Regions from separate parts of the Paenibacillus sp. FSL R7-0313 genome, predicted to be linked through region 1. Evidence: riboswitches for the same ligand, from Rfam matches in the RefSeq annotation. Region 1 holds a riboswitch; each other region holds the start of a gene.
The links. A riboswitch is a leader RNA that binds a small molecule or an ion and turns the genes downstream of it on or off. The one in region 1 is predicted to bind cyclic di-AMP.
Positions count from the first base shown of each region.

Region 2: it holds a riboswitch for cyclic di-AMP, as region 1 does, so the genes downstream of both, NSQ38_RS25520 (C40 family peptidase) here and NSQ38_RS28810 (hypothetical protein) in region 1, are expected to answer to the same signal.
Region 3: it holds a riboswitch for cyclic di-AMP, as region 1 does, so the genes downstream of both, NSQ38_RS18155 (3D domain-containing protein) here and NSQ38_RS28810 (hypothetical protein) in region 1, are expected to answer to the same signal.

Region 1 covers NZ_CP150219.1:6,561,468-6,571,516, reverse strand. The annotation lists gene urtC (urea ABC transporter permease subunit UrtC) at 1-609, shown strand, start outside; gene urtD (urea ABC transporter ATP-binding protein UrtD) at 572-1,381, shown strand; gene urtE (urea ABC transporter ATP-binding subunit UrtE) at 1,359-2,054, shown strand; gene NSQ38_RS28835 (hypothetical protein) at 2,084-2,719, opposite strand; gene NSQ38_RS28830 (hypothetical protein) at 2,747-2,950, opposite strand; gene NSQ38_RS28825 (urease accessory UreF family protein) at 3,217-3,918, opposite strand; tRNA gene NSQ38_RS28820 (tRNA-Leu) at 4,344-4,426, shown strand; gene NSQ38_RS28815 (glutathione peroxidase) at 4,574-5,053, opposite strand; cyclic di-AMP (ydaO/yuaA leader) riboswitch at 5,425-5,600, shown strand; gene NSQ38_RS28810 (hypothetical protein) at 5,716-6,114, shown strand; gene NSQ38_RS28805 (HAD family hydrolase) at 6,308-6,991, shown strand; gene NSQ38_RS28800 (Nramp family divalent metal transporter) at 7,128-8,423, opposite strand; gene NSQ38_RS28795 (organic hydroperoxide resistance protein) at 8,822-9,241, shown strand; gene NSQ38_RS28790 (zinc ribbon domain-containing protein) at 9,452-9,697, shown strand; gene NSQ38_RS28785 (hypothetical protein) at 9,797-10,049, shown strand, end outside.
Region 2 covers NZ_CP150219.1:5,883,639-5,893,687, reverse strand. The annotation lists gene NSQ38_RS25555 (glycosyltransferase family 4 protein) at 1-234, shown strand, start outside; gene NSQ38_RS25550 (hypothetical protein) at 371-1,426, opposite strand; gene NSQ38_RS25545 (xanthine phosphoribosyltransferase) at 1,631-2,212, shown strand; gene NSQ38_RS25540 (hypothetical protein) at 2,310-2,639, shown strand; gene NSQ38_RS25535 (hypothetical protein) at 2,759-2,977, shown strand; gene NSQ38_RS25530 (carboxymuconolactone decarboxylase family protein) at 3,119-3,448, shown strand; gene NSQ38_RS25525 (hypothetical protein) at 3,518-4,219, opposite strand; gene NSQ38_RS25520 (C40 family peptidase) at 4,344-4,808, opposite strand; cyclic di-AMP (ydaO/yuaA leader) riboswitch at 4,814-4,945, opposite strand; gene pelA (pectate lyase) at 5,365-6,327, shown strand; tRNA gene NSQ38_RS25510 (tRNA-Leu) at 6,460-6,544, shown strand; gene NSQ38_RS25505 (carbohydrate-binding protein) at 6,689-8,374, opposite strand; gene NSQ38_RS25500 (divergent polysaccharide deacetylase family protein) at 8,791-9,630, shown strand; gene NSQ38_RS25495 (N-acetylmuramoyl-L-alanine amidase) at 9,605-10,049, opposite strand, start outside.
Region 3 covers NZ_CP150219.1:4,119,192-4,129,240, reverse strand. The annotation lists gene NSQ38_RS18180 (DUF4178 domain-containing protein) at 1-189, opposite strand, end outside; gene NSQ38_RS18175 (DUF350 domain-containing protein) at 213-614, opposite strand; gene NSQ38_RS18170 (PspA/IM30 family protein) at 710-1,381, opposite strand; gene NSQ38_RS18165 (hypothetical protein) at 1,494-1,835, opposite strand; gene NSQ38_RS18160 (polysaccharide deacetylase family protein) at 1,990-2,781, shown strand; gene NSQ38_RS18155 (3D domain-containing protein) at 2,890-3,564, opposite strand; cyclic di-AMP (ydaO/yuaA leader) riboswitch at 3,567-3,763, opposite strand; gene NSQ38_RS18150 (amino acid ABC transporter ATP-binding protein) at 3,981-4,703, opposite strand; gene NSQ38_RS18145 (ABC transporter substrate-binding protein/permease) at 4,690-6,153, opposite strand; gene NSQ38_RS18140 (M20 family metallopeptidase) at 6,339-7,514, shown strand; gene NSQ38_RS18135 (alpha-glycosidase) at 7,934-9,700, shown strand; gene glgA (glycogen synthase GlgA) at 9,840-10,049, opposite strand, start outside.

The sequences.
Region 1 (10,049 bases):
CAGGAATGGACGGGTGGAACAAATGGCATTACCGGATATAATTCGATCTTTGGTTTTACACTTCATTCCGCTGGAACGACGATTGCTCTCTACTATATAACGCTTGCTGTTCTGGTGATCGCATATATGCTCTGTCGTCGAATGGTGAACAGTCGGTTCGGCCAAGTGCTCGAAGCTGCGCGGGATGGGGAGAATCGGGTACGATTCCTCGGATATGATCCGGCAGGATATAAAACGCTGGCTTTTGCTTTTTCCGGTGCGCTTGCAGGCATCGCGGGCATGTTGTTTGTTCTTCAGGTGGGTATTATCTCGCCATCGATGATGGGGATTGTGCCCTCCATTGAGATGGTCCTGTGGGTTGCGTTGGGTGGTCGCGGTACGCTTATTGGAGCGGTCATCGGAGCGGTGGTGCTGAATGCGGCCAAAACAGGCATAAGTGAGGCTTACCCTGAAGGGTGGCTGTTTGTCATTGGCGGGCTCTTTGTAACGGTAGTTTTGTTCATGCCAAACGGAATTGTAGGTGTGTATCGTCATATCGTTCGTTTGCTGAAGCGGAGAGGAGAGAGTGCGCATGTCCAAGTCACTCGGGAAAAACCTGAAGTCTACTGAGGAATCGACGGTGTTGGTAGCCGAGGATATTACGGTGGCCTTTGGTGGGTTCGTTGCTGTCAAAGGCATGAATCTGAAGCTGCATGAACATGACCTGCATTTTCTGATCGGACCCAATGGTGCTGGGAAAACAACGATGCTGGATGTGATATGCGGCAAAACCAAACCGATGTCCGGCTCGGTAAAGATGGCGGATGGTACGGAATTAACAAGACTGAAGGAGCACCAGATAGTTCGCAAAGGGGTGGGACGCAAATTCCAGGCGCCATCGATCTTTGCGGGTCTGACGGTGCAGGAGAATCTGACGCTGGCGGCGGAGACTCGCCGTTCCCCTTTGCAAGCCATCGGTATTCGGAGATATGGGAAAATGAGTGCTGCCATGGAGGTTGTTACCCTCCAGATTGGTCTGCAAGACCGCGTTGATGCTCGTGCAGGAGCGTTATCACATGGGGAGAAGCAGTGGCTGGAGATCGGCATGTTGCTTCTGCAGGAGCCACGGGTGTTGTTGCTGGACGAACCAGCTGCAGGCATGACGGATGAAGAAACACACAAGACCGGGCGACTTCTGCAAGAGATTGCGCGTGAACGCTCGGTTGTGGTGGTGGAGCATGATATGGAGTTTGTGCGAGAGTTCGCAGCCAAGGTAACGGTGATGCATGAAGGGAAATTGCTGAAGGAAGGTACGATGGCGGAGGTACAGGCAGACCCGAAAGTGGCAGAAGTGTATCTGGGCAAAAGGAGGGATGACCATGCTGTCGCTGCAACGAATTGAATCCGGCTACGGCGAAAGCAATGTGCTTCGTGGTGTGAACCTGGATGTACAGCCAGGACAGGTGGTGTGTCTGATGGGCCGCAACGGTGTAGGGAAAACAACGTTGATGAAAACATTAATGGGGCTGCTCAAAACACGCAAGGGCAGTATTCAGTGGCAAAACCAGGAGTTATCCACCTTGGATACAGCCAAGCGGGCAAGGGCGGGGATTGGTTATGTACCGCAGGGGCGGGAGATTTTCCCGCAGCTTACGGTGAAAGAAAACTTATTGCTCGGTCTGGAGACAAGTGCACCGGGAGTAAAAACGTTCCCGGAGGATGTACTGGCGATGTTTCCAGTGCTTGCTACGATGTATGGACGGCAGGGCGGGGATCTGAGTGGTGGACAGCAGCAACAGTTGGCATTCGCTCGGGCATTGGCTTCGCGTCCGGGGTTGTTGCTCCTTGATGAGCCGACAGAAGGCATCCAGCCTTCTATCGTGGAGGACATTCGGCAGGTTATTTTGCAGCTCAAGGCAAAGGGGAACCTCTCGGTTCTGCTGGTAGAGCAGAGTATTGATTTTGTACGGAGTGCCGCAGACTACATCTATATCATGGACAAAGGGGCCATAACCCTGCATGGGACACCGCAAGAATTGGATATGTCGCAGTTTGAACATCATCTCTCCGTGTAGTTGTAGTTAGTGTGGCGAGTGGAGAGGTTTCAGGAACGCTTGTCCAGGATATTCGAGTATTTGGGATATAACCGCCGGATGCATTCCGGACAGATGTCATGGGTGAATTCGGCGTGGGTATGCTTCTCCAGATAACTCTCAACGGAGTTCCAGTGTTCCTCTTCGTCCTTGATTTGTTTGCAGACGGCGCAAATAGGCAGCAGTCCGCGCAATGTGCGCACTTCAGACAATGCCTTCTTCAATTGGTGTTCTGTCTTTCTCTGTTCGGTAATATCCATGTGTGCAATCAAAGCGAGATCGGTATCCTGAATTGAATTTGCATAAGATAGAGGGGTGAGTTCTACACGAAACCACCTCTTTTCATTGTATACAGTATACACGCAGATGTCATATGTATGATTTCGATTAAAGGGTATTCCGCGTTCTTTCAAATTCTGTGCGACAAGTGCCATGTTAGCGTTCTTGCCTCGTTTTGCCCAGGCTTCCGTCAGATGCAGGTAATGTCTATGATTACTGTGTGTATCCGGGGATGGTGAGCATTGACCGAGTCCTTGTTGCCAGGCACGGTTACAACTTTGGATAATCCAATTGTGATCAATGATGATGAGTTGGTGACGTATGGACTGGAACGACAGCCTCTCCAGATCGGATGTAACATGTCTCATGGATAGGACCCTCCTTTGGCAGAAATCTTATCTCAGTTCATCTGGAATATCCAAAATATCAGCGACCAGGTGCCTGAATCGGGTTGCTTTGCGTGTGCCGTGAATGAGATTGGATAAACGATAGGGTGGGATGCCATGCTGTTCACAAAAGGTCTTCTGGTCCACTTGAAGTTCGGTTAGCCGTCGTTTGATGGCCCATCCGAACGGAGTAACTGGTTTTTTCTTGTTCAAAAGGGTTCACCCCTGATTAGAATGTAGTATTCAGCCGCCCTTTCTTCATGTAAAATATATAGAAATGCGAGCTGTATGTTTCATTATATACGTAAATTCGTCATCTAACAATTAAAAAAGACGGAAAAAAGTGTATTTTGTGATGATAAATGGCGTAAATACGTAAATAAAACAAATAAAATGACAAAAAACACGTCGGCAAGGAGGTTGCCGCGTGTTTTTTAGTTTGTCTGAATAAAGGGGAGCAGGTATGAGGAGGAAGAGGATTAGGCCCTGTAGGCATGAAGTCCAGCTCCAAGCATATGGAAACTGGGAAAAAATGATTTCATGGACATCGAGGTTGGCTGTGCCAGTCCATCCGCAGCCGAGGCGCTGACGGTCTTCCATTCATTCTCCAGATCTGTGGCCAGGCGGACCATCAGATCCTTGGTTGTATCGTTGTTCAGGGGAATGACTTTGGAGGCTTCGGTTATGCAGGCATTCATGGCTGAATGCAGGTAACCAAGGACCGCCTCCTCGACCGGGATGTCGAGGTGGTGGTTAATCCAGGCGTGAACAGTGGAGAGGCAGCCAACCGAATCGTATTTGGCAAAGATCTGTTCGAGCTGGCTGAATTCAATCCAGGGGTGCAGAGCGCGTGCAAGTCTGATCAATCGTTTACCCATGGCGGCAGCTTGTTCTCTGAGATCTCCAGGGGTTCGCTGAACATGAACGAGCTTGTCGATTAGAGCTATCCGCCATGTATCCTTGTGATCTGCTGCGGTATAGATGCCTTTGATGGCCATGCCTTCTAGACGAACGATGCTCGGATGCAACTGACAACGCATGAATGATTCGAGATCTTCAGCATTACGAATGGTACCCTCCCTGATATGGATATCCATGCCGAAGGAATGGGTGAACCCTCCAACCTGAATAGAGGAATCAAGCAGTTTGACATAATCGAGCAGCTTATTCCCACGGTTCACAATCATTCGCCTCCTGCGTTCGTTAAATGTCACTTAAAGTGACATTTATATTCCTTTTTGTTTGCTTTATGTTTAAAAATCCGAATTATATGATAGTTATCATCCCATAAATGTCCGCTTTTTGTCAATAGTATCCGTGAAATTTAATGGATTAAATCTAGGATTCAATATTTGTGTTATTTTATATAACATATAAGGTTAAATATCTGCGAAGTGCAGGGAGGACTAGATATAAATGAATCAATAAGATCAGCTCAATCCGGAAAGGAGGGGATCAAATCTAATGTATGCAGTTCATGGGTAAAGATGACGAGAATATGCGTTTTTTGTGGAAAATACCTAGCTGTAAAAGAAGTATTAAAAAATACTTTACTTTTAGTTCTGAACCCGGTATAATCAATTCTGTTGCCGATTATTTACGACATGCGGTCGTGGTGGAATGGCAGACACGCTATCTTGAGGGGGTAGTGGGCGTATGCCCGTGGAGGTTCGAGTCCTCTCGACCGCATCATATGAACGATTAAGAAGAAGCTTTCCATTAATGGAAAGCTTCTTTTTTTTGTTTTTTTAACAGTCTGACATCAAAGTTGAGAAAAAAGGCCATCCATTACCGGGGCAATGCTGCTCTACCTTCCGGCTACGGGTGGCCAATGTATTATTTTTGCAGCAAGTTCTTGATATCTTCTTCAATCTTGTCCGGTGTTGTTTTGGGAGCATACCGTTTAATGACCTGTCCGTTCTGATCCACAAGGAATTTGGTGAAATTCCATTTGATTGCTTTGGAGCCGAGCAGGCCAGGAGCTTCTGTGCTAAGGTGCTGGAAGAGAGGGTGAGCGCTTGAGCCGTTCACATCAATTTTCTCAAACATAGGGAAGCTTACGCCATAATTCATCTGACAGAACTCGGCAATATCATCGGAAGAACCTTTTTCCTGTGCAAACTGGTTACTTGGAAAACCAAGGACTTCAAATGGCGCATCCTGGAACTTGTCTTGCAATTCTTGCAGACCTTTGAATTGAGGGGTAAGTCCGCATGAGCTTGCCGTATTCACAATCAGGAGCACTTTGTCACGGTAGTCGGACATTTCAACTTCTTGACCGCGAAGGGTATTCACTTTGTAATCGTAGACTGTCATCTAAATCGCCTCCATTTATTTACTCTTATATCTTCTATTATATTGGTTGCAATTAAATATTGCAAAACTAATATGGTGTTAAAAGCACCAAAACAGGCAAGTTGTGCAGAATACGTGAATGAATTGCGAAGTGATTTTCGTCAGAGTGAGAATTAGATAGATTTAAAGAGATGGATAGAGTATGACCTTGTTGTAAGCGCTATTATATGTGAGTATTGCCGAAAATCTGTCGATTCGGTGATCTGTGCGGACTTTACACCGACATGGCGCGGGTGTATGATTCATAACGTAATTTCAATTTAAACTAAATTGTACCTGAAAAACGAAACAAACGATAATATCGCTCGATCTTATTTTAAGATATACGAACGATGTTTTAATCGCTGAGTTTCCATTCATTGATGAGTGGGAAACGGGGGAACCAACAGAATGCGCTGTCCAGGACAGTAGGCATTCATGGGGTGAATTTTCCGGTGACAGCCGGAAATAGGGCGACTCTCGCGCCCGAATCCGTCAGCTAACCTCGTAAGCGTTAAAGGGAGAGGCAACAAGCCGTACGCTGGTTCATGGCGTTTTCGCCATGGGTTCTTTAAGAAGCGTTCGGGAGGCCTTGGTCCCCCACGCTTCTTTTTTGTTGTCTTTTCACGCCAAGGGAGGAACGAATGATGGATACTGAGATGATCTTAGTGACTGCTCCAAATGAAGCAGGACGCAAATTTATCAAATTGCTGATGTACAAAAAAATGCCGTTTGCCGTTCTAACCAACAGTGCAGGGGAAGAGCGCAGACTCCGTAGAATCGGAGTAGAACATGTCATTCGCATGAATACGGCTGCAGCTCAAAAATGGTTTTTGCCGCAGGGCAGCGTAGGCAACGTGTTTATTTTCGAGAACAGCCTGAATCTGACCTGTCGTTATTTACAGATCTGCCGTTCATGGACATCGAAATCCCTGTGCGTCATTACAGAGCAGAGTCATCCTAAGGGCATCTATCGGGGCATGGGCGCAGACCGGATTGTATATTCGCTCAATGGGGAAGTTGGCTTTCTCCTCAATGGGTAATGCCATAGCTTGTGATTGCTCAGGTGTAAGGTGCCTGTTATAATTGAATGTATCGATAAACGGAAATTTGAGGAGACTCATGCATGATGGTGAGTCTTCTTTTTTATGGTTTTAAAGGTAGTTCAAGACTTTTTGAACACGAACTTTTAGATTTGGATCAGGAATCACCTGTGGCTTACAAGGAGGAATTGGCGTGCCGGATGTAGGTGGATTGAAATGGTTGTTTTTTGATGTTGGAGATACGCTGGTGGATGAATGGGAGCCGGTTGATGATATTATTGGACAGTTCGTCCGTGAAGCCTGTGCTTTGGGATATCCGGTAAAGATTGAGGCGGTACGCGAACTGTTCGCGAACTGTTACCGAAAATATGAGCAATGGCCTATGAGAGTGGCGATTCGCACATTCGTTGAAGACGAGGGACACCAGAAACAGATTCAGGACAAGCTGAAATTTCAAAAAGATCTTGAACGTCCTTTTCCTTCAGCGGATTCCGTTCTTCAGCAGTTGTCACGGTATTATCGTATTGGCATTATTGCCAATCAGAGTCCTGGAACGGAAGAAAGACTGGAGAGCTACGGCTTGCGGAAGTATGTTGATGTTCTGGCGTGTTCGGCTGAAGAAGGAGTGTCCAAGCCAGACCCTGAGTTATACGCTGTGGCCTTGAAGCAGGCCGGTTGTGAACCGGAGGAAGCCGTCATGATCGGCGATCGGATCGATAACGACATTATACCTGCTCGGAAGCTGGGCATGCGTACAATTCGGATTATGCAGGGTTACGGAAGATTCCAGCCAGACCGATCGGATGACGAACGTGCGGATTGGACTGTTAATTCATTGGATGAACTCCTGCCATTACTGGTGCCCAATCAGGATTAGATAATTGTTTATTAGAGTTTAGCGTTTTACTATAAAAGGAAACACGTTGCTGTACTGCAACAATAAAGGCTGATCAACTTGGTATTGCATACCAGAGTTGATCAGCCTTTATTGTATTTGGTCGATAAGAACGAGATTAGAATAACCGAATCGTCTGAATGATCAGATATACATTCAGCACAACGATAATCGCGGCAATGACCCATGAGATGATTTTGAGCCACAATTTGTTGGCGAATGCACCCATGCTTTTTTTATCACTCGTGAACATCACCAGGGGAATTACAGCAAAGGGTAATTGAAGAGACAGCACGACCTGGCTCAAAATGAGCAGTTCTTCTGTGCCATGTTCTCCTGCAATGGCTGTGACAATTACAGCCGGGATGATGGCGATCAGACGTGTGACCAGTCTGCGCAGCCAAGCCGGAATTCGAATGTTCAGGAAACCTTCCATAACGATCTGCCCAGCGAGTGTACCTGTAAGGGTGGAGTTCTGACCTGATGCTAACAGCGCCACACCGAACAGAATACTTGCAACCGTAGTACCCAATAGAGGTGTCAGCAGATGGTACGCATCTGCGATCTCGGCAACCTGTGTCATACCAGCACTGTGGAATACAGCAGCAGATACAATCAGGATGGCTGCATTAATGAACAGGGCCAGTGTCAGCGCGATCGTAGAATCCATGGTCGAGTACCGAATGGCTTCTTTTTTGCCCTGTGGTGTCTGTTCGATCTGACGGGTTTGCACAATGGAAGAATGCAGATACAGATTATGCGGCATCACGGTTGCTCCGATAATACCAATGGCGATATAGAGCATAGCCGGGTTTTGCAGAATCTCAACATTTGGTACAAAACCGTGGAGAACACCGCCCATATCCGGTTTCGCTAGAAACAGGTCAATACCGAAGCATAGGGCAATGGTCGCCATGAGCACAATGACGAGAGTTTCCAAAGCGCGGAATCCTTTGTTTTGCAGTACAAGAATCAGGAGTACATCAACTGCGGTGATGATCACGCCGTATAACATGGGGATGTTAAATAACAGCTTTAACGCGATGGCAGAACCTATGACCTCAGCCAGATCGGTAGCTGCAATGGCGAGTTCACACAGAATCCATAACATCATGACAACAGGCATGCTGAATCGTTCACGACAGGCTTGGGCCAGATCCCGTCCAGTAACGATGCCGAGCTTTCCAGCTAATGATTGAAGTACAACGGCCATCAGGTTCGATAACAGGATAACGGATAACAAGGTATACCCGAACTGTGAGCCACCTGCGATATCTGTTGCCCAGTTCCCGGGGTCCATGTAACCTACGGCAACGAGGTATCCTGGGCCTACAAAGGCGAGGAATTTCTTCCACCATGCAGCATTCTGCGGGACTTTCATGGAACTATGTGCTTCTCCAAGCGAAGGGGCCATGCCCGCAGTAGACAATGATTCTCTTGAAGGAGCGTTGAACGGATTTTTTTTACTCATACGATAATCACCTGACTTTGAATTATTGATTTGGTAATATTGATGCGGGACAAACCACGCATGATATATCTAAATTTTTATGTTTATTGTTACATTGTACTCCTTCAATAATTTTTGTCTAGTGCAACTTTTATGTATTAACACAAAATTTAGGTTCTAATTTGAAGATGCCCCTTCGTATATTACCCAACCTTAGGAAAAATACAGCCATGGCGTTGAAATGCATGAAAATAATAAAGTTGTAAAAGCTTATAAAGAACTAAAATGCGTTTCAAAATGAGCCAGAAGTTTAAATTGAAAGGAAGGCAGTAAAAACTAAATGGATAAGGGAGAGATTCTTAATGGAAGCTTTATATACAGCAGTAGCGACAGTTAAAGGTGGACGTACAGGTTCAGTAACTTCTTCGGATGGCGTGCTCAAACATGATTTGAAAATGCCGAAAGAGCTTGGAGGTTCCGGTGGTGAAGGTACCAACCCTGAGCAGCTCTTCGCAGCTGGATATGGAGCATGTTATGAGAGTGCCCTTGCCAATGTTGCTCGTAAAGCAGGTGTGAAATTGGAGAATGTGGTCGTTACAAGTAACGTATCCATTGGTAAAGACCCAGCGGATGACGGTTTTCAATTATCTGTTCGCCTGGACGTGAGTATGCCTGGGGTGGATCACAGTCAAGCAGAAGATCTGGCCCGCAAGGCACATGATTTCTGTCCGTATTCCAAAGCGACACGTGGCAACATTGATGTTGTATTAAACGTAGTCTAAGATTTGACTCCCTGCAAGTAAAGGGAACATATAGAGCAGGGTATCCCAGATACCTGATGTTCGACTACAAAGCCCTGCTGGCAATCGGCAGGGCTTTGTGTTGATTATAATATAAGGACATGATGCAGGAGATTAGATGCCAGATCGCGTACTATTTTACATAATTGCACTCTCACTTCATGCTACACATTCCATAAAGGGGGAACAAAGATGAGTATTGAAGAGATGATCGAGCGGCGATTTGTGTGTACAAAATGCAGAGGCACGGATTGTAACATTAAGGAAGTTTCCATGTCAGGAGCAGGCCTGAGCAAGATGTTTGATATACAGCATAACCATTACCTGTTCGTGGCTTGTGCTTCCTGCGGGTATGTTGAAGTATTTGATCCGGATGTCTTGAAAGGGAAAAAACAGGGGCAGGTAGGGACTATTCTGGATATTCTGTTTGGCGGGTAGACATGCGCGAGTTGACATTGAACTGAATTTTCTTTAATATAACTTAGTACTGAGTAGTGTCATTGCATGAACCAAATTTGAATTAAACAGGTGATATCCATGTCTTATAGACCGCGTATTGCAGATTTAGAATTAGCTTATGGTAACAAGGAAGACGGATTGTACGAATTTAAAATGAATTTGGTAGACGGTACAAAATGCCGTGTATTCTACTCCCGTTCCCCGGAATGGAAGATGACCAATATCAGTCGTTTGCAGAAAACGCCTTGTCCAGTATGTCGCAAAGATTTCATTTGCAAATGTATGGACCAGTGGGCAAGTGACCTGCATCAACAGATGATCGATGACCAAT
Region 2 (10,049 bases), 680 kb from region 1:
GGTACGGATGTAGGTGGTATACCGGAACAGATCGAGAACGGTAGCAATGGGTTGCTTGTACCGGCAGAAGATCCTTCTGCACTGGCTGAAGCACTTGAAAAGGTGATGCTGGACCCGGCTTATCGTTATGAACTTGCCCGTTCAGCGTGTGAAAAAGCCAAGACACATTACTCGCTCGGCAGATCGGTCAATGAGTTGAAAAAGATGTATCTACAGTTTCCTAGCCAAGCCTAAAACGTAGAGCAAAAAGTGCGAGCCGCTGTGATAAACAGCGGCTTTTTGTCATGTTTAACGAAAGAGTACCCGCGGTGACTTGTGGTTATAAGGCAAACGAATGCTCATATTCATGAAGTACATGGACCGTGAGATTTCATATATTGTTGCGTTTACGAAAGGTGCCCCAGCGGTTCAGTACCAATTTGGCAGCCCAGATTAATGCCATACTTCCAAAGATGGGGTAAAGGATGGACAGCAGGGAACTGAATCCAAACTGACTGAGTGAGTAACACAACAGCATAATGGTTAATGTAATGAAACGGGGGTGGACGCGTATATGTTGTCTGAGTTGCAAGGTCATTCCATAGATATCGGCTACAAAGGTACTGAATATTTCCATGAAAATAAGGGATACATATACAGATTGCACTGCCCATCCAAGTTGAAAGGCAATGCTACCCATCGGGATTTCGAATTGAATGATGCCGGGCATCTGAGCCGACATGGCAAAATGAGCTGCCATCAGCATGAAACCAACACCAATTCCACCCAATACTCCACCCCATTTCAGCACACTCCGACTACGAATCTGGTTACCTACAGGCACAAGAACAGCTTGAGCCAACACCAGATTGAATGAAGTATACAACAGTGGAGACAGCCACACTTGAACAGGGTTTGAGTCTGTCGTCAGTGTGATGAATCGGGAAGCGCCTGGATGATGGATGGTACTGGTGATCATGAGCAGAGATAACAGGAGCATCATGGGCACGACGATGCTATTCATTTGTAGGATGGCCTGAATGCCTCGACCGAGAAGCAGATATGTCCCTACAAGTGTGACGATCAGACCTGTCTGATAATGCAAACCCAGATGTTCGACAAAAACGGAACCTGCTCCGGCAAGCATGACACTGTTCACGCCAATGAGAATGAGAAGGGTCACCCAGGTGATCCATTTTCCCGCCTTGTGGCCGAATAAATGTTTGTTCAGATCCTCATAAGAGCGGGACCCGGTATCGTGAGCGATCAGCATCATTTTGGTACCTAACCAGACAAAGAGCATGGTAGATAAGCCTATGGTGATGGTGGCCCATTTGCCATACTGGGTAAAAAACTGCAAAATTTCCTGCCCTGTAGCGAAGCCGGCTCCGACAACCGTTCCGATGTATGTAAATGCGATCTGCAGCACCCGAAATGCCTGTTTCATGTGTTTCCCCTCTCAGGCCCCTGTATAGTTTGGACATGCGGGTACCATGGTACAAGGTATGCTTGACCCACGAAAGTCATGACAATCGATAATGAGCTTTGGCTTGAATTGCGTCTCAAGGACAGCGCCCAGGCAATTTCGCTTGAACTTATAGATAGATATATGATACTTTTACCTCATAGGATAGGCTTGGGAGGTCAAATCATGGAATTATTGAAACAACGAATTTTACAAGAAGGTGTGGTTATCTCGGATCAAGTATTAAAGCTGGATGGTCTGTTGAACCACCAGATTGATCCTGCATTAACGATGGAGATGGGACGTGAGTTCGCTGCCCGTTTTCGTGAAAGTGGAGTGACTCGGGTAATTACGGTAGAATCCTCAGGGATTCCGGTTGCTTTTGCCGCAGCCTATGAACTTGGGGTGCCCCTTGTATTCGCCCGTCGCAAAAAAACACTTCTGGCTGATCCTGATGCTTACTGTGAACGCGTACCGTCCTTTACCAAAGGAATTGTAACTGACATTATGGTATCCCGCGAGTTCATCCATGAGAATGACCGTATTTTGTTCATTGATGATATCATTGCCAATGGAGATGCCGCTCGTGGCGTCATCAAAATTATCGAGCGTTCCGGTGCGGAACTCGTCGGATTCGGCGTTGTGGTCGAGAAAAGTTTCCAGGCAGGGGCACGCACGATTCGTGAACAGGGTATTCCGGTGGAAGCCTTGGTACGCATTCGTTCCCTGAACGATGGTACGGTACAATTTGACGATAACGAAATGTGACATTTTAAAGGAATAGGGCCTATTTTTTGAACTATGCCTTTGCATGACCGCGGATTTCATTTATAATGGGGTTATGTTAGGGAGAGGAGGCAACACCATGGGGAACCAACCGGCAACAGAACAATTTTTTAATGATAAGCTGGCGGAATCGAAAGTTCATTTTGAACGTGCCCTGGATTGTAAACATACGGAATTCGATGACCTTTATCCCTATATGATTGAACATCCTCAATTTTTCTGGTACAAACGCTATGTTGCCTGGTCAGAATTACTGACGATTGTAGGCTTGTGCGAAGAGTTGTCCTTCTCTTGGAAAGAACAATTTACACCGCATCAAGTGGAGTACCTTGAAGAACGTGTGATGTCCGCCAAAGTGCTTGATTTTTGGTTCGAGAAGAACGACAGCAAAGAGCACGCGCAGCGGTAACTTTCAGTCGGGACATAATTTCGAATGACATGACAGTCCAATACAGTCACGTGAGACCTAAATGACATTTCATTTAGGTCTCTTTTTGTAAATAAATTTGGAATATAGGAGCCATGAAGATGATCAGTGATACAGAACTGGACGCCCTGCGTCTGTCAGGTGAGAAAGTAAGAGTAGTACGGGACGAGCTGGAATCTAACGATGTAACCGGGATTGTTGTTGCCTGGGATGGCGAGCAGGTACTTATCCGTCGTCAGAATCGACGTGTCGTCAAGCTGGATCGCGGTTACCGATATCAGCTGTTCAGCGAGCCGCGCCAGAGTCCACTTAGTGAGTAACAGTTTATAATTATGGCAGAGCCATGAGCGTTAAATGTTTGGAATTACCATGATTTGTTGGCATAATTGACTCACTCGGGAGAGAAGATAGGTACAGTGAGGAAGATCTGTAACTATAGCCGAGAGGGTGTGCTACAAGCGATGACATTGATGAATGATAAAGTTCATGCCTACAAGGATCAGATTGGAGCATTAAGCGATGTACTGCCAGGTGTGGTGAAGTCATATCATGAGTTTACGGGAGAATGTTTCCAACCTGGCGTGATTGATGCCAAGACAAAACAGCTCATTGCGCTCGGCATTGGATTGTTTGCCAACAATGAGGTATGTACTTTCTACCATGTAGAAGAAGCCCGTGCCAAGGGCGCTACAGATCAGGAGATCATGGAGACCGTAGCCGTGGCCGGAGCTGTAGGAGGCGGACATGCTCTGTCTCAGGGCGCGATGCGAGTGCAGAAGGCGCTACATTAATATAAAAAAACATTGTGAAAAAGTAACAGGGTTATACTTCCCTTCAATATGGGAGTATAACCCTGTTTTTTAAAGATCGTTTTTACTTTCTTTACTGTTTGCTTTTTTATTATACTTGTCCACATCAGCAAATTTCTCCATAACGGAGTAGTTTGCTGTATAGTTTATTGTGGAGTACCGTTCAGGAAGAAATTCAATCTTAGAGCGATCAGTATCCCAGAGATATATAATGGAATTATCGAAGGTCTTGCTTCCAGGCTGACCATATTTATTCGTTAGCTCTTCCAGAATTTCATCAGAATCCTGACTATTTAACATGCCAAAATAATATGTGGCCTCGTGGAGCAAGAAGTCATCTAATGGATATTCATCTGCTGCATTTTCCATTTCTTCAAGGCGCTGGTCCATTATTTTGTATATCTCTTCTTTCCTTGTTTCTGTTGTATTGGGGTTATTTAATTCCTCTGATAATTCCTTTCCTTCTTCCATCATTTCCAGAATGCTATCATTGTCTAATAAATCAGTGAAAACGTATTTAGCATCTGCTTTCTTACCCAGAACTACAAGATTAGAATATTCGATACTTTTCTCATGTTCATTATGTACGTCCTCTTCATAACCTGAGTTACCGTTCTTTTCTTCAGTTGAAATGACTTTGTCGATCTTGGTACCCCATGAAACATCTCTAAAATCTTTTTCGTTCTCGCTACTGCATCCTAAACTACCTATTACTAAAATAGCAAAACTTAAAACAAACATTAACTTTTTCAATTGTTCTCCTCATCTCCTTTTATTTCCTAAAACATTTTACATTGTTTAAGAAAGCAGTTGAAGACAAAAAATGGTTAAACAAAAAAGGCATCCGGTTAATAACCGATGCCTTTTTGTATGTGAATTACATTTTACCCAACATTTTATCATACATAAACTGTCCAGTTACCCGACGTGCTGTTACATAGCGGTCATTGAAGTATGGATTCGATAACTTTGTGATGCTTACACCTTTACTGCTGGAGGCATGAGCGAATTGTCCGCCGCCGATATATACACCTGTATGTGAAATGCCTTTGCCTGTTGTATTAAAGAACACCAGATCACCTGTCCGAACATTACTTTTGGCTACCGGAGTACCTGCTTTGGCTTGCTGCTGAGAAGTACGTGGCAATTCAATGCTGTATTTGTTGAAAAGATATCTCATAAAACCAGAACAGTCAAAGCCGGCTACAGTCGTGCCACCCCATTTGTAAGGAATACCTGTCATGTTGTTCACTACGGAGTTGATACTGCTTGCCTCTGTGCTTGTTGCCCCGGATGTAAATAATACAGCTGCTCCAAAAATGGAGATAATCAGTTTTTTCAAAATCAATGTTCTCCCTTCGATGCCTACGGAGTTAGCTAAGGGTTCGGTAGAAGGTTCCCTATATTTCCTATGTATAAGAATAATTCACCCAAATTGGTTCCCCCGTTTTCAAACATGAAACTCGGCAATGAATAATTAAGTTTTTGTAACTATTTGAAACTATATTGCATAAATGCGTAATTGTCAAACCCATTTAAAACCCTTCGTAATACCTCAATGTTAGCGGAATTAAGGTTTTTATATGAAAGAAGGGATTAAGTTTGGGTATCATTCATGACAAAAACGTCATTATTGATTCGTTTAAGACGAATTTGGATAAATAAATAGGTTTGTCATGAGTTAAAAGAACTATCCCGTTATGTAGAATTAGAGAGATTATATTCATTAAGTTGCATATATTGACAAAAATCGATTTTTTGCATATTATCTGATTATCCAATCCACATATTGGATTAAAATTGATTTTATTATGCGATAAATACAAATAAAGGAGGTTTGGGGACGCTTATCATAGGTAAAGTAGAAGTGGCAGATTTATAAAAACGAACATAGGAGAGTGTTACATTTGAAAGCGAAGAAAATAATTACTTTTGTCCTGGCATGTACGATGGTGTTCTCAGCAGTTGGAATGGCAGTTCTCCCTGTAGGGACGGTATCTGCTGCGGATGCATCGGGTACTACAGCGAGTATTTCAGATGTTTTGAAGAACCAGCTGCCGGATGGAGGTTGGAGAAAAGATTATAAACAGACAAGTGGAGAGTGGGCGAAGTCCACGATAGACAACAAGGCTACATACTCAGAAATTAGAAGATTGGCGAAGGAATTTAAAAAGACGAATGATCCGCGATACTCCACAGCTGCAATCAAAGGAATTAACTTTTTGATCAACATGCAGTATTCAAACGGCGGATGGCCACAAGTTTACCAAAGCTCTGGATATCACAAGCATATCACTTACAATGATGATGCCATGATTAATGTAATGATCATGTTGGATGAAGTAGCGGCACGCAAAGGTGATTTCTCATTTATCGACAGCACACTTGCTAATCGCAGTAAAAATTCAGTTGCCAAAGGTGTGGAGGCGATTCTGAATACACAAGTCGTTTCAGGTGGTAAGCTGACAGCATGGGGACAACAACATGATTCCAGTTCCCTTAAACCAGCGAGCGCAAGAATCTACGAAGTGCCATCGCTGACAGCTGGAGAGAGTGTAACGATTGTTAAATTTCTGAAAACCAGACCTGCTAACGCTAAAATTACCGCATCCATTAAAGGAGCGGAGGCTTGGTTTAACAAGGTGAAAATTACGGGTTACAAGTATGAAAGAGCTAATGGAGATAGTAAAATTATCGCTGATTCCAAAGCTGCACCGATTTGGGCACGCTTCTATGAGATCGGAACAGATAAACCAATCTTTATTGGTCGTGACGGGGTAGTTAAATACAAATTAAGTGATATTGATAAAGAAAGAAGAGGCGGTTATGCATGGTATGGCAACTGGCCTTCCAAGCTTTAATTTGTAGTTAAAGGTAAAGCCCGAATCGACGTCTGGTTCGGGTTTTATTGTTATTATTTTCAGTGTTGACATGATAGATTCCGCATGATATATTATTTATTGTCGCCGATATTGATGGTGGAGATACAATATGCGGTCGTGGCGGAATTGGCAGACGCGCACGGTTCAGGTCCGTGTGGGCTAACCCCCCGTGGAGGTTCGAGTCCTCTCGACCGCATCTAAAAAAAAGACTCCTTAAGCTAACGCTTAAGGAGTCTTTTTTGCATTTTTTGATATAACACTAACTTTAGACTTGAGTATCCAAGAGGTTAGTGCTTAGCTGCATGTACAGCAAATGTCTTCCATCAGCCCTAAGGAACGTTTATTGCGCTGCGGTAACATTAATGCTGTCAATATTCGGTCCTTCCGATCCGGTGGTAACCACTTTCAATGTATTGGTCCCCGTGTTCATGGGGACCTGTATTGTTTTTTCAACCCAAGTGGACCAGCTTCCCGTAGCCGGAAAGGGCTCGTTGCTGATAACTTTGGTTCCGTTAACAAAAATGTCGAGGTTCCGTGTTCCACTTTCCAGCGCATAACGAAACTTTACGTTTTTGGTACCTGTTGTAGCATTATTAATGCCGTTCCATTGAATGGCTGAACCAGTCATCGCATTGAAGTTAACATACCCGGAGCCAGTGTAACCGGGGTAGATTGTTTCAATGGCAGCTTCCGTAAGTGATGTTCCGGTCTCAGCTTCATACGTAGTGCCACTGCCTGTATTCCCGCCGCTATTTCCGCCAGTAATGTTGGCAACAAATGTTGTTACGCTCTGAGGCGGGAGCTGTGCCGTGAAGGCTCCATTGGATACGGTAAGCGGGGTTCCGCTTGCCAGGTTCCGACTGCTGTCCGTAATCCATGAGGACACAGTGGAGGCATTACCATTCTGCAGAACGAATTTTTGGCTTGTGGCTGAAGTTCCACGGTTAATCGCCACGACGACGACTTTGTTATCACCTTTGTAGGCTGAGACAAAGGTGTTCGTATCCGGATTTTTCGTTGCGTCGACTCGCAGGTAGCCTGGACGCACGAATTTGGAGAAATGAGCCATATTATATCCGCGTTTGCTTATGGTACCGTCCTCTTTCATCGGACCATACTGTCTGCGGATGTACCACCACACATAGGCCTGGAAATCACCTTCTACCATGGCATTGTGCATGTGATAGGAAACGTCCAGTGCTTCAGGCCAGCGGTCTGCTGAGTTGTTGTCACTATTCGGAACGTACACCTCAGTCATCCACAGTTCTTTACCGGCTCCTTTTTGCTTAAAGAGAGGGTAGGCAAAGTTCGAAATTTGGGTTCCGTACGTATGTGCTCCCAGAATGTCCATGTTGGCAAGTGCCTGCGGATCATTCAGGATTGGGTCGGATATGTTCTTTAAGTACTGGAACGATTCAGGCGCCATGACTTTGGTACCTTGAATGGACCCGGCATTTTCTTTCATGAATCGAAGGATCTCTTGTGGAGTCCACCAGGTCCAGTCATGAGCATAATCCGGTTCATTTTGCACAGAAATGGCATACAGATCTACGCCGTTATTTTTCATGTAGGTTACAAAGTCGTTCAGATGTTGCGCATATGCGGCATATTTGTCGTATTTCAAACGTTTGGCATTGGTGTCCCCATTGCGGTTGAATGTTTCAACCATGCTGCTTGGAGGATTCCATGGGGATGCAAATACGATAGCCCCTTTTTCAATAGCCCGTTTGGCTGTGGCAACTTCACGATACCAGTTATTAGAATCTGGATCGACGTAGATCCTGAGAATTGAAAAGCCTAACTGATTCTGGTCATTACCAAATGCAGTTTCACGTTGAGCGGGAGTCAGATCACCAATCCAGGCAGGAAGGTTAATGCCCCCAAAGCCCTTGATCAGTTGTTTTTCTGAGGACAAATTAATGTTGGCATCACTTGCCGCCGAAACTTGTGTAGGACTTAACATGAGGGGCAGAGCTGTTAAGCAGGCCAATAAAACATTGATCGTCTTTTTGAATTTGAATTTCACTACTTTCATCCTCCTCGATAATGGTAAATGGTTACATAGAGAAACCGCGACCAGGAAAACAAACAAGAATAGCGGATTGACTGGCATTTATTTTATGTAAACCCTTTCAAAACCTCCTTCCATAAATCATAGGATAGAAATGAAGCATAGAACCTCTTTCATTTGTTGATTCTACTAAATAATTCCTAAACTGAAAACCTGACAAATTACAGTATTTTTTCTAATTAATCTCTATTTTCTAACTATTCAATGACAGTTCTTGTCTGATTGCAAAAGGAAAACTGGAATGATGGCGGTGTTTGCTTGAAATACAGGTCTCCAATGGCGGGGATATTGTTATTAAGGAAGGCTTTGGCTTACATATTCCTCCCTTCATTATCAAACAATGAGATCACAGAAGTTACGGGGAGGGAATCATGATGAAGGGACAGAGAAAGATTTATCGATTCATTGCAGGTATCATGGCATTTTTGATTGTGTTTTGCGCAGGCATATCGGCAGGAGGGCCTACAGCGGCAGCTTCAGAGTCTACATCGAATCACAAACGGTTAGCGATTATCATCGATGATGTTGGTAATGACATGAAGGGTACGGCAGAGATCTTGGCGATGCCAGTTAAACTAACGGTAGCGGTCATGCCTTTTTTGCCAACAACGAAGAAAGATGCGATGGCTGCACATGAAAAGGGGATGGATGTGATTGTGCACATGCCCATGGAACCCAAGAAAGGACGAGCTGAATGGCTGGGCCCGGGTGCAATCACATCCAATCTAACAGATGAAGAAGTCCGCTCACGAGTGGAGAAAGCGATTGATGATGTGCCCCACGCAATTGGCATGAACAATCATATGGGTTCCAAAATTACTTCGGACAAACGCATCATGTCAATTGTGCTCGATGTATGCAAGGAGAGGGGCCTCTTTTTTGTAGACAGCCGTACGAACTTTCGCTCCGTGGTGGGTGAACTGGCCGTATCCAAAAATATGCCACCTGTAGGTAATGACATTTTCCTGGATGATCAAAACTCCAAACAACACATTCGCAAGCAAATGGATTTGGCTGCTCAGCGTGCGATCGACAAGGATATCTGTGTTGTTATTGGTCATGTCGGTCATTCGGGGATGAACACATCCGCAGTGATTCGTGAGTCCGTCGCCCGTCTGCAAAATCAGGTTCAATTTGTAGGAATCGGTGATCTGGTTCGAGATGTGTGGCAATGGCATTCTGCTCCTACACTACCGACAGATAATAAATAATGCCATTGGCAATAGATTGGGCGATTCGTTTTTGCTCAGCGGGGTCACTCATTCTGGCTCGATCTGCCGCATTGCTCAAAAATCCAGTTTCGACGATGACGGCAGGTTGCTTCACGTAATTCAATAAATAAAAGGGCTTGCCCCATACGACCCCGTGCTCCGTTCCGTACAACTTGTTCATAGCGTCCTGAATGGATTGGGCCAGCAAATAACTCCTGCCTTCTTTCTGGTGCAATACCACCGGGCCGTGTGCGGCCGATCGGGGACTCCAGTTGGCATGGATGCTGACCACAATATCTGTACTTACTTCTTCGCTAAGGCTTTTACGTTGGGCAAGATCCCTGGTATGACGGGAGCGGCTGTTCAGCCAGCGGTTCTCATCACTAAGTGCATAATCACCAAGTCGATTGATGATAACG
Region 3 (10,049 bases), 2.4 Mb from region 1:
AAATGCGGTACCATCCTGCAGCGTGAGCACAACTGCATTTCGAGCACGATTTTGTACCCGACCAACAACTTCATAAGTGACCAGAGAAACCTCACAGATATCACCAGGTGCAAGCTGAAGCATCGTTTTCTCTGCCTGCGGTGGTTCAGGTTTCGTTAGTATTCCTTTAATTCGTTTCCATACACTCATGAGAATTACTCCTGTTCCTTATCTTATAAACAAGCTGCAATAATCAGTGCGCCCACGATATGTAAAGCGCCAGAGAACAACCCGTATCCTGTCTTCCCTTGCTGAATTCCCGTATCCAGATCCAGATTGGCCCATTTGCGAATCATAAAGTGTACAACACTCTCCAGAATCAACAAAATGATAAAGGATACAACGGAGACCAACAATGCTTCTCCAAGATGACCAGCCGTAGAAATGGACGTAGCGAGTACATACCCTTGTGCAAATAATTTCATCACCATACGTGTGGTTACTGCCATATTGCCAGCCTTAACTTCAGCAAAATCCTTATATTTCGTGAACAGTGAATCTACATACATCAAGACAAACAGCAAAACCGAACCAGAACCGGTCCAGACCAGCATCGCCAAAATATTCAAATCCATTTACACAGCCCCCACATATCAACATGAACCGCATTTAAAAGCGAAGGAGAAATACTCTTCTCCTCCGCTGGTTAACCCTGCTGACAACCAAGGTATTAGTTCTTATTATCGTACTGTTTCATCAATGCTGCGAGTTCGTCTTCAACAGCCTGATCTTTACCCAACTTCTCGAACTCTTCATCCAAAGACTTGCCTTTGGAAGACATTTCGTTGCTTGCTTCTGCCTGTGCTTCCATCTGCATCATTTTCTCTTCCATACGCTTCATACCAGCACTTGCAGTATCAGAGCCAAACCCATTCAACGCTTTGTTGATTTCCGTTTGGGCTTTTGCTGCATTGTAGCGGGCTACCAGTGTTTCGCGTTTGTTCTTCATTTGAGTCAGTTGCTTACGCATCTCGTCGAGCTTGCCACGCAGGTTATCTGCAGAAGCCTTGTTTTGGTCATAGCTGGTTTTGTACTCAGCCATCTTTTCTTCAGCAGCCTTTTTCTCTTCCAGAGCACGTCGAGCCAAATCCAGATTCTGAGCACGTGCCGCCGTATGCGCCTGCTCTTCACGTTTCTTCACAAGTGCTTCCTGCTCTTCGAATAACTGCTTGAACTTCTTCTCAATGGCGATCTGTTGAGCTACTGCTTTCTCCGCATCTTCCAGATCCTCTTGCATGTCACGGATATATTGGTCCGTCATCTTGATTGGATCTTCCGCCTTGTCAATAATGGCGTTAACGTTAGACATTGTTAAATCACGCAATCGTTTGAAAATGGACATTATGTTATTCCTCCTAGTCGATATTACATCGTATATAAACATACATACGTAACAATCTACAACTCGTTTCAATTTTAGCAAATAAAATCAAAACATGCGATTGCTCTTTATGTTAGGAAGATCGTTTATCCTTGTTCAGATGATCCTCCATCAGCCTCTCTGCAGTCTGCACGATTTCGTCGATCTGCATCCGCGTGATGGAATCAAAATGGATACCCATGATCACCGTAACGGTTACTTTCAGCTGCAGGGCAGCCTTTCGGGCAAGCCGCTCACACAGCTCTTGTTCCTTATGCCCAGGAATATGTACCGTCGTCCCGCTTACGCGCTCATGATCCACGTAGAACGTGGCTACGGCGCCAATATGCGCCTTTCCTCCGGTAACGAGAAAAACCTTATCCTCTCCTGCTTCAATCACCTGTAAACGTATGGATTTCAAATCATATGTACTCATATCCTATCCACCTATCCTTTTCTATATGTTATATATGGAGGAATTATGGCTGTCATAAGCTAAATCCGCAATGAAACTTCTCACACTACGCATATTTTATGGAACCCCCGGGCATACCAAGGAGAACGTCATTTTGGAAAAGGAGGCTGTTATTATGCGCGTACGCCTCATTATGCTGATGGTTATCGTTATTTTTCTCGGGGGATATCATGCTCCAGTTTCATCGCGGGATGTTTCAAGCCCGTCAATTGAATCAGTATCAGGTTCGGATTCTGCTGAAGAAGAACAACTGACATTGGGACAGTTACGTCAAAAATATGCCGATACGTTCAAAACCAATGGTCCTTCAACAAAGAAGGTTGCACTGACTTTTGATGATGTACCTGATCCACGGTTTACTCCACAAGTGCTGGATGTATTGAAGAAATACAATGTCAGAGCTACATTCTTCATCGTGGGTAGTCGTGCTGAGAAACATCCCGATCTGGTTAAACGCATCGTTAAGGAAGGGCATTTGGTTGGTAATCACAGCTACAATCATCCTGAATTCAGTAAGCTGTCGATGAATGCCTTTCGCAAACAAATTTTACATACCGGGGATATTATTCGACATTTAGCGGGATATACGCCCAAGATGATTCGGCCGCCTTATGGAGACATTAATGAAGAACAGCTGCAATGGGCAGCTAGACAACACTATAGCATTGTGAACTGGAACGTTGACTCACTGGACTGGAAAGGCCTCTCCAAGGAAGAGGTGAAGGATAACATCCTATCTGCCGTGAAACCTGGCTCCATCGTTCTACAACATGCAGGAGGCGGTGTGGGATCTAACCTGAACGGTACGATTGAGGCATTGCCTGAAATCATTGAAGAACTGCGTAACCGGGGATATGAACTGGTCACCTTGGACGAGATGTTGGGATTGCCAAAGGCCAAAGATTAGGATGACCGTGATAACAAATAAATGCGAATATTAAAAGGGTGCTGTTCAATCGCAGATTAGCGACTGGCAGACACCCTGTTTGAATTCATTTTAAATGTTATGATCTCTCTACTTCAGAATGTACAGCTCGATATCCTGAAAACCAAATGTGCTTACAGACTGTTTGCTACCCGGGATAAAGATATCAATCCGGTGACCCTTGATTGCACCGCCCACATCACGAGCTGTAGCTACAAAAGCCTGTTTTGGCAATCCCGGATGGCTGTGACCGGTTACCAGTACTTTGGTTCCAAGTGGAATCACACTTGGATCAACTGCGATCGTACCCAGTTCAAGATCATTGCCGAAGTAATCCACAGCACCCCATCCTCCATTTTCAGACGGATCTGCAGAGTATGCCGTTGCTTTTACGTTCACAGCTTTGCTGTAATCGAATGTTTTACCCCAAGCCTGAACAACTTTGTTATCTGTGTTAACGTCCAAGCTTGCTGTAGTAACAGTCTTCGCTTGGGTCTTGCTCTCCGTTGCCGCAGCTGCTGCTACATTGTTTGCCTTACCGGGAATCGTAATTTTCAAACCACCATAAATGTTGTAAGGCGAAATGTCGTTGTTTGCTTTAACCAACGTGTTGATTGCTACTCCATATTGTTTTGATAAGGTGTAGAAGGTATCCCCTTCTTTGGCCACATGAACTGAATCGGCGTGAGCCGGAACGGCTTGAATGAGCATTGCTGTTGTCAATAATGCTACTGCTGTTTTGGCTATACGTTTCTTGTTAATCATGGTCTTCCTCCCTCATTGTGCCTGCGAAGTTAGTTGTCGGATTCGGATGAGGAGCCCACCCTATAGGTTCTTCATTACATTTGAAACGTTATGTACCCCTAATTCACCCCAAGCAGTGTGCTGTAGATCTTCCCCCTGCACAATCTGCATCGTTACATCCCCCGCACTCCCTGTCCGGAAGTTTCGGCAGAGTTCAATATATCACAATTTTGTAACCTGAACTTGTAGTAATTCTTACCAAATGGTTTTAACATGTAAGCATATGTAAGAATACAGGATACTTTAGAAATGTTGGACGACCCGATTCCTTTACATTTGGTAACAGAAAAGTTACTTTTTCAAATCTATAAGTGATTAATGCGCACAAAAAAATAGCGTTACCGACTCGAAGTCAGTAACGCTATTTGACACTTCATTTAGAGTACTTTGGCAAGAAAATCACGTGTACGTGAATTTTTTGGAGCTCCAAATACCTCATCGGGTGTTCCCTCTTCCACAATAACCCCGCCATCCATGAACAGGATTCGGTCTCCCACTTCACGTGCAAAACCCATCTCATGTGTTACGATGACCATCGTCATCCCGCCTTCTGCAAGACGTTTCATGACATCCAGCACTTCGCCGACCATCTCGGGGTCCAGTGCAGAAGTAGGCTCGTCAAACAGCATCACATGCGGCTGCATGGCCAATGCTCTAGCAATGGCGATCCGCTGCTTCTGTCCACCGGACAGCTGATTCGGGAATGTATCTTTTTTATCGTACAAGCCCACGGTGTTAAGCAGATCAGCGGCAATTTTCTCCGCTTCCTGAGTGGATTGTTTCTTCACTTTAATCGGAGCAATCGTGATGTTTTGCTGTACCGTTTTGTGTGGGAACAGATTGAAATGCTGGAACACCATGCCCATTTTCTCACGAGTTGCATTAATGTTGTGCTTGGGGTCCGTAATTGACACACCTTCAAAATCAATCTCTCCTGAGGTAGGCTGTTCCAGCAGATTCAGACAACGCAAGAAAGTACTTTTACCTGAACCGGAAGGACCGATGACCACGACAACCTCACCTTTGCCAATCGTCACGTTTATGCCCTTAAGCACATCGTTATTTCCATAAGATTTGTGTAATTGTCTAACGTCTATCACTTGCACTCAACTTCCTTTCCAGTCGTCCCAGCAGCTTGGACAAAATGAACGTCATTACAAAGTAGATGGCTGCTGCAATCAAAAATGGACTCAAGCCTTGATACGTAATGTTTTTGACTACACTTGCCTGATACATAATATCCACCATACCGATAACTGAGATAATGGAGGATTCTTTGATGATAGTTATAAATTCATTACCGATCGCTGGTAATACAGCTTTGAAGGCTTGTGGCAATATAATGTAACGCATTGCTGCACCTCTGCCCATTCCGAGGGAACGCGCTGCCTCCAACTGACCACGATCCACACCTTGGATACCTGCACGGAAAATCTCCGCCAGATAGGCACCACTATTGATTGAAAGTGTAATGATACCTGCCTGAAGTGCAGTAAAGTTAATGCCAAAGCTCAGAGAAAAACCATAGTAAATAATCATTAATTGTACCAGCATCGGTGTGCCACGAATCACTTCAACGTAAGCTGTACCAATCCAGCGCAAGATTGCGGCGTCATGCAAACGGAACAAACAGATGATCAATCCAATAATTACCCCGAAGATAACCCCAAGTGCAGACAACAGAAGTGTGTATCCTACACCTGTAGCATAGAAACTTTTGTACTCCCAGAATACTTGGAAAATATTTTGTGATTTGTTCGCTTTATCCGCCATCAAGAGGCTGGCGTCCGTCACCATCTGATTGATTTTATCTTCACTTTTCAGTCGCTCCAGTGTTCCATTTACTGCAGCTAGCAGCTCGGTATTACCTTTACGAATCCCGATTGCCGCTTCTGCTTGCTCTTCGTCCGGAACAGCAGCAGCAAGTCCAATGATATCGTCCAGATAACCTGCAGCAACGGTATCTTCAACGATTGCCGCGTCAATGCGTTTTGTTTGCAGTTGAAGCACAATATCCGAGATTTTATCCAGCGCAGTAAGCTTCGCTCCTGGAATACTCTGTCCGATCGTTTCCTGAATGGAGCCTTTCTGAACGCCAATCTTCGCATTTTCAAGTTCTGCCATGGTTGGATATTTGTCTTTATCCACATTGCGAACCATAATCACTTGTTTTGATTTATAATAGGTGTCGGAAAAATCGATACTTTTCTTCCGCTCATCCGTCGGCGTCATACCTGAAATCACCAGATCAACACGCCCGCTCTGCAATGAAGGCAGAAGACCGTCGAAGCCCATATCCTCAATCACAAGCTCAGCGCCAAGATCTTTGGCAATCTCTTTGGCGATCTCAATATCGAAGCCGACGATTTCATCTTTGCCATTAATCACTTTATGGAATTCGTATGGTGCAAAATCGGCACTTGTACCGAGCACCAGTTTTTTACTGCTTGAATTATCTGTAGTTCCACTTGCAAGTGCCACAGGAACGGCAGTCGTCAGTAGAACAACAAAGGTCAACAGCATCATGGTGTAACGACTTATTAATTTCAACCTTGTTCTCTCCCCTTACAATACTTTGTATGCTTCTCTCATGTTGATGACTGAGTCATTATAAAGTACAATGCATGATTATGCAATGCATTTTGACATTACAAATCTTGACTTGTTTCTGAAAAAATAAAGCAAACATGATATAATCAATGAATTATTTTCATTTTTGCATAAGGAGTTTACTAATGACATCTAACAAATCACAGATACTGACGGTTATTGATCAATATGCTTCCCGTTTCAAAGCCATTTCATCATATATCGGTGCCAATCCCGAACTGGGAAATGAAGAGTTCCTTGCTTCTGCTCGTCTAAAAGAAGAACTGGTCTACCACGGTTTCACTGTAGAGGCTCCAATCCTTGGACTGGAGACAGCCTTTATCGGAACCTATTCAGCCGCCAAACCCGGCCCTACCATTGCTTTATTGTGTGAATATGACGCCTTGCCGGAGATCGGTCACGCTTGTGGTCACCATCTGATCTGTATGATGAGTCTTGGTGCTGCTGTTGGGCTGAAATCCATTCTGGATGAAGTAGGTGGAACCATTAAAGTGTTTGGTACCCCCGCTGAAGAGACACGTGGTGCCAAAGTACCGATGGCGGAAGCAGGTTTGTTCGATGACTGTGATGTCGCTCTCATGGCGCATCCGTATTATGCCTACGAAAAGTCCGGCAGCTCACTGGCTATTGATGCTGTGCAATTTGAATTCCATGGCCGCTCTTCACATGCTGCTGCAAGTCCGCACGAAGGTATTAATGCTCTTGATGCCGTCATTCAAACGTATAACGGAATCAACGCATTCCGGCAACAAGTGAAAAGCACCGTTCGGATTCATGGTGTGATCAACAACGGAGGTCAGGCAGCAAATATCATTCCTGACTATGCTTCTGCGCAATTTTATGTACGTGCAGCAACTCGCAAAGAATTGAATATCCTCACAGAACGTGTGATTCAGATCGCTGAAGGCTCTGCTTTGCAGACAGGTTGCAAGCTCGTGACATCCAACTATGAAACGTCCTATGATGAGATGGTTACCAATGAAGCATTCTCAGCTGCGTTTAGTCAAAATCTGATGGAACTCGGCATCCCGCAAGAAGAGATTGTAAGTGGTAATGATCATGGCTCCATGGACATCGGTAACGTTTCCCTGAAATGCCCTGCAATCCATCCCTACATTCGTGTTGTAGACGAGGTGCATACCCTGCACTCCATAGCCTTCCGTGACCTTGCATTACAGGAGCGCGCGCTGGATGGCATGATTCTGGGAGCAAAGGCACTTGCTACAACAGCCTATGACGTACTGAGCCAGCCAGAGCTGCTTCAAACCATCCGCACGGAGTTCGAGCAAGCTATTCGCTAAAATTCACTTTCAACATGTTATATAGGGGTGCCCTGAACAATCTTGAATTCCAAGCTGTTCAGGGCACCCTTTTTCTAAATTAGCAGTAAGTATAATCAGCACAAAGCTGGAAATGCTGTGAAAGAAACCTTTGAAAATGATGAAAATAATGCATTTTATTACAGTAAATATGATTCTTTGCTGGCTAACTTGGTTAAATATAACTATAAGTACGTGTTCTAAAGACCGGTTTTCAGTACCGAGAAGATGGGATGAAGCTAGAAATGGAGTAGCGGAGCGTAGGCAAAACTACGTGAGCAACGGACATTTCGGCTGAATTCCATATTCGATGCCAATGATGCCCGATAGGCATCACTTGTAATCAAAAGCGGGCTTTTGAACAACCTTTATAACTTATCCTATATTCAGGAGGTGCTGTCATGCTGCTCGAAGCCATGTATCATGTTCCTCGTGACAAGTGGGCTTATGCCTATAATTCTTCTACCATACATCTGCGCGTACGAACCAAACGTAATGATGTGCAATACGTGACTGCACTGACCGGAGATAAGTACGATTGGAACGGAACGTACAAGGAAATTCAATTGGAGAAGGCTGCTTCTGATAACATGTTTGATTATTGGGAGGCTGCCGTCAAGCCACAATTCAAACGTCTCACCTATATATTTCGGATAACTGCCGGTTCAGAAGATGTTTTCCTAGCGGACAATGGAATTCATTATGAGACCCCCTATCCCACCGGAGGATATTATGAGTTCTCATATATACACGAGATCGATGTGTTTAAGGTGCCCGAGTGGGCCAAAGAAGCCGTCTTTTATCAGATCATGACGGAACGGTTTGCTAATGGAGATCCCAAGCTCAATCCAAAAGAAACCCATGATTGGGGTGGCAAACCTGAGTTAGACAATTATTTTGGTGGAGATCTGCAAGGTGTGCTGGATCATCTGTATGACCTAACTGAACTTGGCGTGAACGCCATTTACTTTACCCCGTTATTCCAGGCCAATTCCTACCACAAATACGACACGATTGACTATAAAAAAGTCGACCCTCATTTCGGTGATAATGCCCTGCTCAAACAATTGACAGAAGAATGTCATCGCCTGGGTATACGTGTCATGCTTGACGCGGTGTTTAATCATTGCAGCGAAGACTTCCCTCCTTTTCAAGACGTTCTCCAGAATGGAAAAAACTCTAAGTATGCCGATTGGTTCCACATCAATGAATATCCGGTTCAAATCAAGGATGGTATACCTACCTACGATACATTTGGGTTCTATGGCAACATGCCCAAGTTCAATACAGCGAACCCTGAGGTTAAGGCTTACCTGCTCGATGTAGCAGAGTACTGGATTAAGGAAATCAAGCTGGATGGCTGGCGGCTGGATGTAGCAAATGAAGTGGACAACCATTTTTGGCGTGATTTTCGCAAGGTTGTTAAGGCAGCAAATCCTAAAGCCTATATTGTTGGTGAAGTATGGAGCGACTCCTTGACCTGGCTTATGGGAGATCAATTCGATTCCGTCATGAACTATCCGTTTGCCGACAAAGTGCTTCAGTTCTTCTGTGGTTCAATGGATGGTTATAACTTTGCGAACGAGATGGGATCACTGATTATGCGCTATCCGCAACAAACGAATGAGGTCATCTTTAATATGCTGTGCAGCCATGATACCCCTCGCCTGCTCACCCGGTTAGGGGAAGACAAACGCCGATTAAAGTTGTCGGTTGTATTTCTTTTCACCTATATCGGAACACCTTGTATCTTCTACGGCGACGAAGTTGGGATTAGTGGTGATGCTGACCCGGATTGTCGAAAATGTATGGAATGGGACCCGGCCAAGCAAGACAGAGAACTTTATGATTTTTATCGTCTGATGATCGATTTACGCAAAAGCAATGAAGCGCTGCGCAAAGGACGCTTCCGTTTCCTCAAGGCTGATCATAATGATCCTTGTATCGTGTACGAACGTGTAGATGACAACCTCCACTTTACCATATGGATGAACAATACACCTCAAGATCGAACGCTTTCTCATCCCATGGAAACAAAAGACTGGAAGGATGCATTAACTGAAGATCCTGTGTTTCCAACCGATGGAATGATGAATATTAAGCTTGACCCCTATGGGTACCGCATTTTGTACAGACAACTTGATCCGGCAACTATCCAACACAACTGAGGTTTAAATTCAGCAGTCATATAAAAGAAAAACACTTCCACCGTCTCAGATGATACTTCATTCTGAACTTTGGAAGTGTTTTGTTTATTTGATTAAAAAAAGCCACAGCATAATTTGCTGCGACTTATTCAGGAGTGCATCAGTTCACAGGCTCAAGTGTGATCCGGCGATAAATGTCCATATATTCTTCAGCTGAGACGTTCCAGCTGTATTCTCCGCCCATTGCATTTTTCACAATTTTCTTCCAGTGTTCTGGCTGTTTGTAGATCTCCTCAGCACGCCGAATGGTATTCATCATGTCATGTGCATTAAAGCTTGTGAATGAGAAACCATTCCCTTCTCCAGTAAA